DNA from 2 places in the Marinobacter excellens LAMA 842 genome. Region 1 is predicted to be linked to the other one. Evidence: predicted binding sites of a transcription regulator. Region 1 holds the regulator's gene; the other holds the start of a gene.
What was found. Region 1 encodes sigma-54, which starts transcription at its own class of promoters, with help from an activator protein. Its sites were predicted from a motif close to ANTGGCATNNANNTTGCTNT; they were not measured.
Positions count from the first base shown of each region.

Region 2: a site for sigma-54 is predicted at 1,626-1,645, ahead of J122_RS03165 (PEP-CTERM sorting domain-containing protein). Genes of this name have one in related genera too.

Region 1 is NZ_LOCO01000004.1:111,533-114,954, reverse strand. It holds gene rapZ (RNase adapter RapZ) at 1-211, opposite strand, end outside; gene ptsN (PTS IIA-like nitrogen regulatory protein PtsN) at 252-719, opposite strand; gene hpf (ribosome hibernation promoting factor) at 818-1,120, opposite strand; gene J122_RS05405 (RNA polymerase factor sigma-54) at 1,196-2,731, opposite strand; gene lptB (LPS export ABC transporter ATP-binding protein) at 2,915-3,422, opposite strand, start outside.
Region 2 is NZ_LOCO01000002.1:229,540-232,961, reverse strand. It holds gene J122_RS03170 (PA14 domain-containing protein) at 1-1,550, shown strand, start outside; gene J122_RS03165 (PEP-CTERM sorting domain-containing protein) at 1,696-2,373, shown strand; gene J122_RS03160 (glycosyltransferase) at 2,441-3,422, shown strand, end outside.

The DNA.
Region 1 (3,422 bases):
TGGCCAGTTCGGCAGACAGGTTGCGGGCGTCGATGCTGACGGCCATTTTCCGGAGCCGCCCCGGCGCTTCCTGTTGTGCCGCTTCCCGGGTCAGCGGGAACAGCAGTCCGATGGGAAGGTTATCAATGCAATAAAAACCCAGATCTTCGAGCACATGCAACGCGGTACTCTTACCGGACCCGGATCGGCCACTGACGATGATCAGTTTCATGATGGACGCTCCTGCCTGCTTCTGTTGGTGCTACTGCTTATCAGGATGCCGCGGTCATGCGCTGGTAAAGGGAGGCTGCATCCTGGCACTGGCGAAGCTGTTCACAGAACCCGTTGTCGTTGAATTTCTCGGCCAACTGGCTTAGCAGCTCCAGATGTTCACTGGTGGCTTCTTTGGGCACGATCAAGGCAAACACCAGGTCGACCGGCTGATTGTCGATAGCATCGAAGTCGATGCTCTCTTCCAGTGTCATAAGCACGCCGATCACACGGTCGAGACCTTCCAGGCGGCAATGGGGTATGGCGATACCCTGCCCGATACCAGTGCTGCCAAGCCGCTCGCGAGAAACCAGGTTGCTGAAGATCTCGGTATCGCTGAGGATTTCATCCTGATGATGAATTTGCTCTGCGATGGTTTCCAGTACCCGCTTTTTACTGGAGGCTGGCACTCGGCACAGCGTCAGTTCGGGAGCCAGAATGTTGTCGATGGTCAGGGATGTATCGCTCATGGATCGACTGTGATTCCGTAAAAAAAAGGCTGCGGCCGGTATGCCCCGCCGCAGCTCGTATCATTGAAACACCCGGTACGGTGGCGCGATGAGCGCGCTCAGCCGTTGCCGTGCATCCGGTCTACATTCTTTTCTTTGTGCTTGAGGATCTGGCGGTCCAGCTTGTCCACCAGCGAATCAATCGCGGCGTACATGTCCTCATTCTCTGCCTTTGCGTGGATCTCGCCACCGATGACATGCAGGGTGGCTTCGGCCATCTGACGTACCTTCTCAACTTCCAGCGTCACCTGACAGTTACTTATGTGGTCAAAGTGACGCTCCAGCTTCTCAAACTTGGTGTTGACGTAATCCTTCAGTGCAGGGGTCAGTTCTACGTGATGGCCTGAAATGTTGAGTTGCATAGGCGTCTCCTGTTGTCATCATGCCGGTGTTGCCACCGGGCTGCGTGTCCGGTGCTTCATGCACCGGAGAAAACATTAAACCAGTCGTTTGCGCTCGTTTGAAGGAGGAATGTGCATGGCCTCCCGGTATTTGGCAACGGTGCGCCGGGCCACATTGATGCCCTGTTCTCCAAGCATGGCTGCAATCTTGCTATCGCTCAACGGCTTTTTTGGAGTTTCTTCTGAAATCAGTTTCTTGATCATCGCACGAATAGCGGTGGAGGAACATTCTCCGCCCTCAGCGGTACTGACGTGGCTGGAGAAAAAGTACTTCAGCTCGAAAATGCCGCGGGGTGTGTGCATATACTTTTGCGTGGTTACCCGTGAAATGGTGGATTCGTGCATTTCCACGGCCTGGGCGATGTCCGAGAGGATCAGCGGTTTCATCGCTTCTTCCCCCTGGTCCAGGAAACCCTGTTGGTGCTCAACAATCCGGGTGGCGACTTTCAGCAGGGTTTCATTCCGGCTTTGCAGGCTTTTAATGAACCACTTGGCCTCTTGCAGTTGATCCCGCAGGTAGGTGTTATCAGCACTGCTATCGGCGCGACGGATCAGCGATGCGTAGCTGGCATTGACCCGAATCCTCGGGGCGATCTCCGGGTTGAGCTCAACTCGCCACCGGCCTTCGTGTTTTCGGACGATGACGTCCGGTATCACGTAATCCGGTTCGGCGCGGTCAACCACGTCACCCGGGCGAGGGTTGAGACTGGTAATCAGGGCCAGAACCTCGCGCAGCTGATCTTCCTTGAGTCGGCTGCGGCGCAGCAGTTGCGCGTAATCCCGGTTGCCCAGCAGATGCAGGAACTGGGTAACCACCAAGCGGGCCTGTCGAAGCCAGGGGGTATCTGGCGGCAACTGGTTGAGCTGAATAAGCAGGCATTCCTGCAGATCCCGGGCGAACACGCCGGGCGGATCGAAGTGCTGTAGCCGGTGCAAAACCGCCTCTACCTCGTCCAGTTCCAGGGGGTCCTCTTCGGTTTCGTCCTGCAGGCCGGAATGGATTTCCTCAATCGGTGAGGTCAGGTAACCGCGCTCATCCACAGCGTCCATCAGGGCGTGGGCGATTGCCTGGTCACGCTCGCTCATGGGGGTCAGGTTGAGCTGCCATTCCAGGTGGTCCTGAAGGGTTTCGGCCGGTGAATTGCGGGTTTCGAAATCCGATTCGTTCTCGTCGTCCCCTTTGCTGGCTGGCGCCGGTGCAGACTGGTAGATATCGTCCCAGGCGGTGTCTACGGGCAGGTCGTCGGGGATGTTATCCGGGATGTCGTTTTCGGAAGCCCAGTCCGGGCCATTTTCGTTTTCATCCCAGTCAGAGGCAGCCTCAGTGGCTGGTTCATCGTGGTCGGAATCCCGGTCTTTATGTTCGTCCCGGGTATCGTCATCCGTATCGGGGGTGTCAGACTGATCGTCATCCTCGGAGGTTTCCAGCATGGGGTTGGATTCCAGTGCCTGCTGGATTTCCTGCTGGAGGTCGAGGGTGGAAAGCTGAAGCAGGCGAATGGCCTGTTGCAGCTGGGGCGTCATGGTCAGACTCTGGCCCATCTTAAGCTGTAATGAGGCTTTCATAACCATGGCTCAAGATCCATAAATCAAGGGTGTCCCGGTAGTGACGTTGCCTGCTGTCAGGCAAAAAAATTGTTATACGCTGGTTACTTGCCGCTCACTGGTATCAGTATAAGCAAGTTCTTTGCCGAGTTTACTTGCTACAGATCATCAAAACAATCAGACCTCGGTCGTCGAGGGGTTTTCTTCCGCTCACAGGTGGAACTCATCACCCAGGTAGACTTCCTTGACCTGCTGGTTGGCCAGGATGGCTTCCGCATTGCCGGAGGCGATGATATGGCCGCCGGAGACAATGTAGGCGTTTTCACAAATATCGAGGGTTTCCCGCACGTTGTGATCGGTGATCAGCACGCCAATGCCCTTGTCCCGCAAATGCCGAATGATGTGCTTGATGTCACTGACTGAAATCGGGTCTACCCCGGCGAAGGGCTCATCCAGCAGAATAAACGCAGGTTCCATGGCCAGCGCTCTGGCGATTTCGACGCGCCGCCGTTCACCACCGGACAACGCCATACCCAGGCTGTCCCGGATATGGGTGATGTGAAATTCCTCGAGCAGTTCCTCAAGTTTGGCTTCCCGCTCCGGCCGTTTCATGCCTTTTCGGGTTTCCAGAATGGCCATGATGTTGTCGCGCACGGTTAGTTTGCGGAATACCGAGGCTTCCTGGGGCAGGTAGCCGATGCCTTTGCGTGCCCGGCCA
Region 2 (3,422 bases), on a different contig from region 1:
CGCTCGATAATTTCACTCGCTACAGCTCGCAAACCTCAGGCATTCATTACCTCGAAGCCGGACAAAAATACTATTTCGAGCTGAGGCACAAAGAAGGCGGCTGGGATGACCACTTTACCGTGGCCTGGTCCGGACCCGGGCTGAATCAACAGGTGATCGATGGCCCTTTCCTGCACAGTTTTGCGCAGACAACCCCGGGCACCCAACCGGAACTGACCACCGAAGAAGCCTATGAACTCGGCTACCGTCTCGGATTTTTCGATGGTGAAAAGGGCTTGTCGTATAACGCCCAATATCCACCGCTGGATGAAGATGGTGATGGCCTCTACGACAACTGGGAAATCTATTACGGCCTGGATCCGACAGACCCGACGGATGCGATGTCAGATACCGACGGAGACCTGCTTACAGCACTGGATGAATTCTGGGCGCGCACAGATCCCAACCTTGCAGATACCGACGGCGATGGCATTCCCGATGGTTACGAATACGCTTACGGCCTTGATCCCACAGACCCAACCGATGCCTCGCGAGACCTGGATGGAGACGGATACTCCGTACTCGAGGAATACCTGGCGGGCACAAACCCACTGGATCCTGAGGATTTCCCTGCACCTGAAGCAACCTACCAGCCAGGATACGTTGGCCAGTATTTCACAGGCGTAAACTTTGACAGCTTTGTTTACACCCAGCGAGACACCGCCATTAATTTCAACTGGGGAAGTGGCAGCCCGTCTGCCAATATGCCCAATAATAATTTCAGTATTCGGTGGCAGGGCTGGTTTACTCCACCGCACACGGAAGGCACGCGCGAATACACGTTTGCCACAAGAACGGATGACGGTGTTCGCCTTTTCCTTGATGGCAATCTGGTTATCAATCAGTGGAAAAACCAATCCGCCACCACCTATACCAGTACAGCCAGCCTTCCGGCCGAGATACCCGTAGCGGTTACTATGGAATATTTCGAATCAGGATGGGACGCCTCTGCGAGCCTGGTGATATCCGATACAGCCACCGGGCAAAGTCTTAACCCGGAAAACGTGGTGCAAGCCCTCTCTCTTGATAGCACCTCCAGCGACAGCTCACTCAACGACGGCATAGACGACCTGTACAAGCTCCGATACGGCTTACCGCTGCTACAACCTGTCGCCGATCAAGTCTTTAATGACAGCGGTATTACCGTGTTGCAGGCTTACCAGTCAGGACTTCACCCGTACACACTTGAGACCGTATCTGAACCGGATGCGCCGGTAACCAGCGAACCATCTGATAATGGCGCCAGCGCGGGCAGTGTCACGCTATCCTGGACCCCGCCCCTTACACGCGTAGACGGCAGCAGTATCTCACTCAGCGAAATCTCCGGGTATTTGATCAACTACGGCCAAGCGCCAACAAACATGCCCCAGATCCTGGAGGTTCCAGCGGGCACAACTGAAGCAAGGATAGAAGGGCTCTCCTCGGGAGATTGGTACTTCACTATAAGGGTGATTGACACCAACGGACTGAGTAGCGAACCGTCAGATCCGGTTCAGTACAGTGTGCAGTAAAAGACAGATCGTCGAATTAATTTACATCGCCCAGATTAAAGAAATAATTAATGCATTAAAATCAATGAGTTAAAATCTGGCACGCTATCTGCTTTGGTTAAAGGGTGTTGTAAAAATTCGACCACTCACTGGAGGAGTGACTCAAATGAACAAACTTACACAAGGCATCGCACTGGCAGCCGCAGTTGGTTTTTCCGGTTTCGCACAGGCAGCCTACATTGACGCCGTTGCCAACGGAAATGCCCCCGGCGCAGCCGCCGAGCAAACCGTACCCGGCGATAACGATTACGCAACCCGCGTTGCCGGCACCTGGACTGCTGACGCCCCGCTATATAGCGTTGGTGACTCAGTGTTGTTCGGGCACAACCTCACCTCAACCTCAGCAGATCCGTTCAAGCTGACCTTTACCTACCTCGGTAAAGAAGCCTCTGACAACAACCAGTTCTACTGGGGTAACACCTTGGTATTCGATACCAACAGCACCCCTGACGATACTTTCAGCACTGTTTTCACTGGTGGCCTCGGAGCCCTTCTGGACTTCAAATTCACCATCCAAACCGGTCTGGACATTGTGAACGACGCCAACAACGGTGGCCAGTTCAGAACTGCTAGCCCGAGTTCCAGCACCAACTTCAACCTGTTCTTTGTTGAAGAAGATTACTTTATCATCAGTCTGGATGACGGCTACATCGGCGACGACAACCACGATGACATGGTTATTGCGGTTCGCGCCTCCAAAGTCCCTGAGCCCGGCACCCTGGCTCTGTTGGGCCTCGGCCTGGCCGGTATCGCAGTGCGTATGAAGGGCCGTAAAAAAGCCTGACATGCAACTCTGTGCTACGCTTTAAAGCCCTGCCTTTGCAGGGCTTTTCTCTTTCTGGTGGTGACCCATGGACATACTCATCGTATACGCTAGCAGTGGGCGCGGGTTAGCAAAGGATGCTGACATTCTCCAGTCGGCGATAACATCCATGGGCCATGCTTGTCAGGTAGAACATTTGCCACCAACACCGGAATGGCAAAGCCGGCTATCCCACTACCGGTATCGACTGCTAAGCCGATATCTGCCAAGTAGTGTCGGCAATCTTTACTACACCACTCGCGCAGCCATCGCGAGAACACCGCCACGTCAGGCCAGAGCGGATCTGGTCATCCACCTGGAAAACATCAGGCTATCTTATCTCAACCGTGGCAAATCCCACTGGTTGATCCCCAATCAGGAATGGTTTATTGAGTCACGCCTGCCTTACCTTCGGTTTGTTGACCGTATTCAATGTAAAACCCGACACGCTGTTGAAGTATTTTCCCGCCTGCACTCGAATGCGGCGTATCTAGGGTTTACCGGTACCGAAAAAGCATCCTCCCCAAGGCTGGCAGATAAAGCCCCTAATCTGGCAATACACATAGCCGGCAACAGCCAATTCAAAGGCACGCGTGCAGTACTGGATTGCTGGCTACAACATCCGGAGTGGCCGAAACTGATCGTTATCAGCCAACACTTGAAAGCTTCGGACTACAGCAGCGATAACATTGAAATCGCAAGCAATCTGACCGATCAGGAAATAGAAATGCTGTGGCAAAAGGCGCGCTTTGCGGTTTTGCCATCAGAGGTAGAAGGTTACGGGCAGGTGTTGGCTGAAGCGCTGGCAAACGGATGCATAACGGTCACTACGGATGCCCCACCGATGAATGAACTGGTTGAAGAGTGTCGCGGCTATCTTGCAGAGCCAGAGGAAAACCAGCCTTTCCGGCTGGGCACCCTGTTCAAGGTTTCAAAACGCAGCCTGGAGAAGGTCATAGACAAAGCGCTCAGCGAATCGCCAGAGCACTTGGACCGCATAGCCCACAGTGCCACCCTGTGGTACGCTTTGA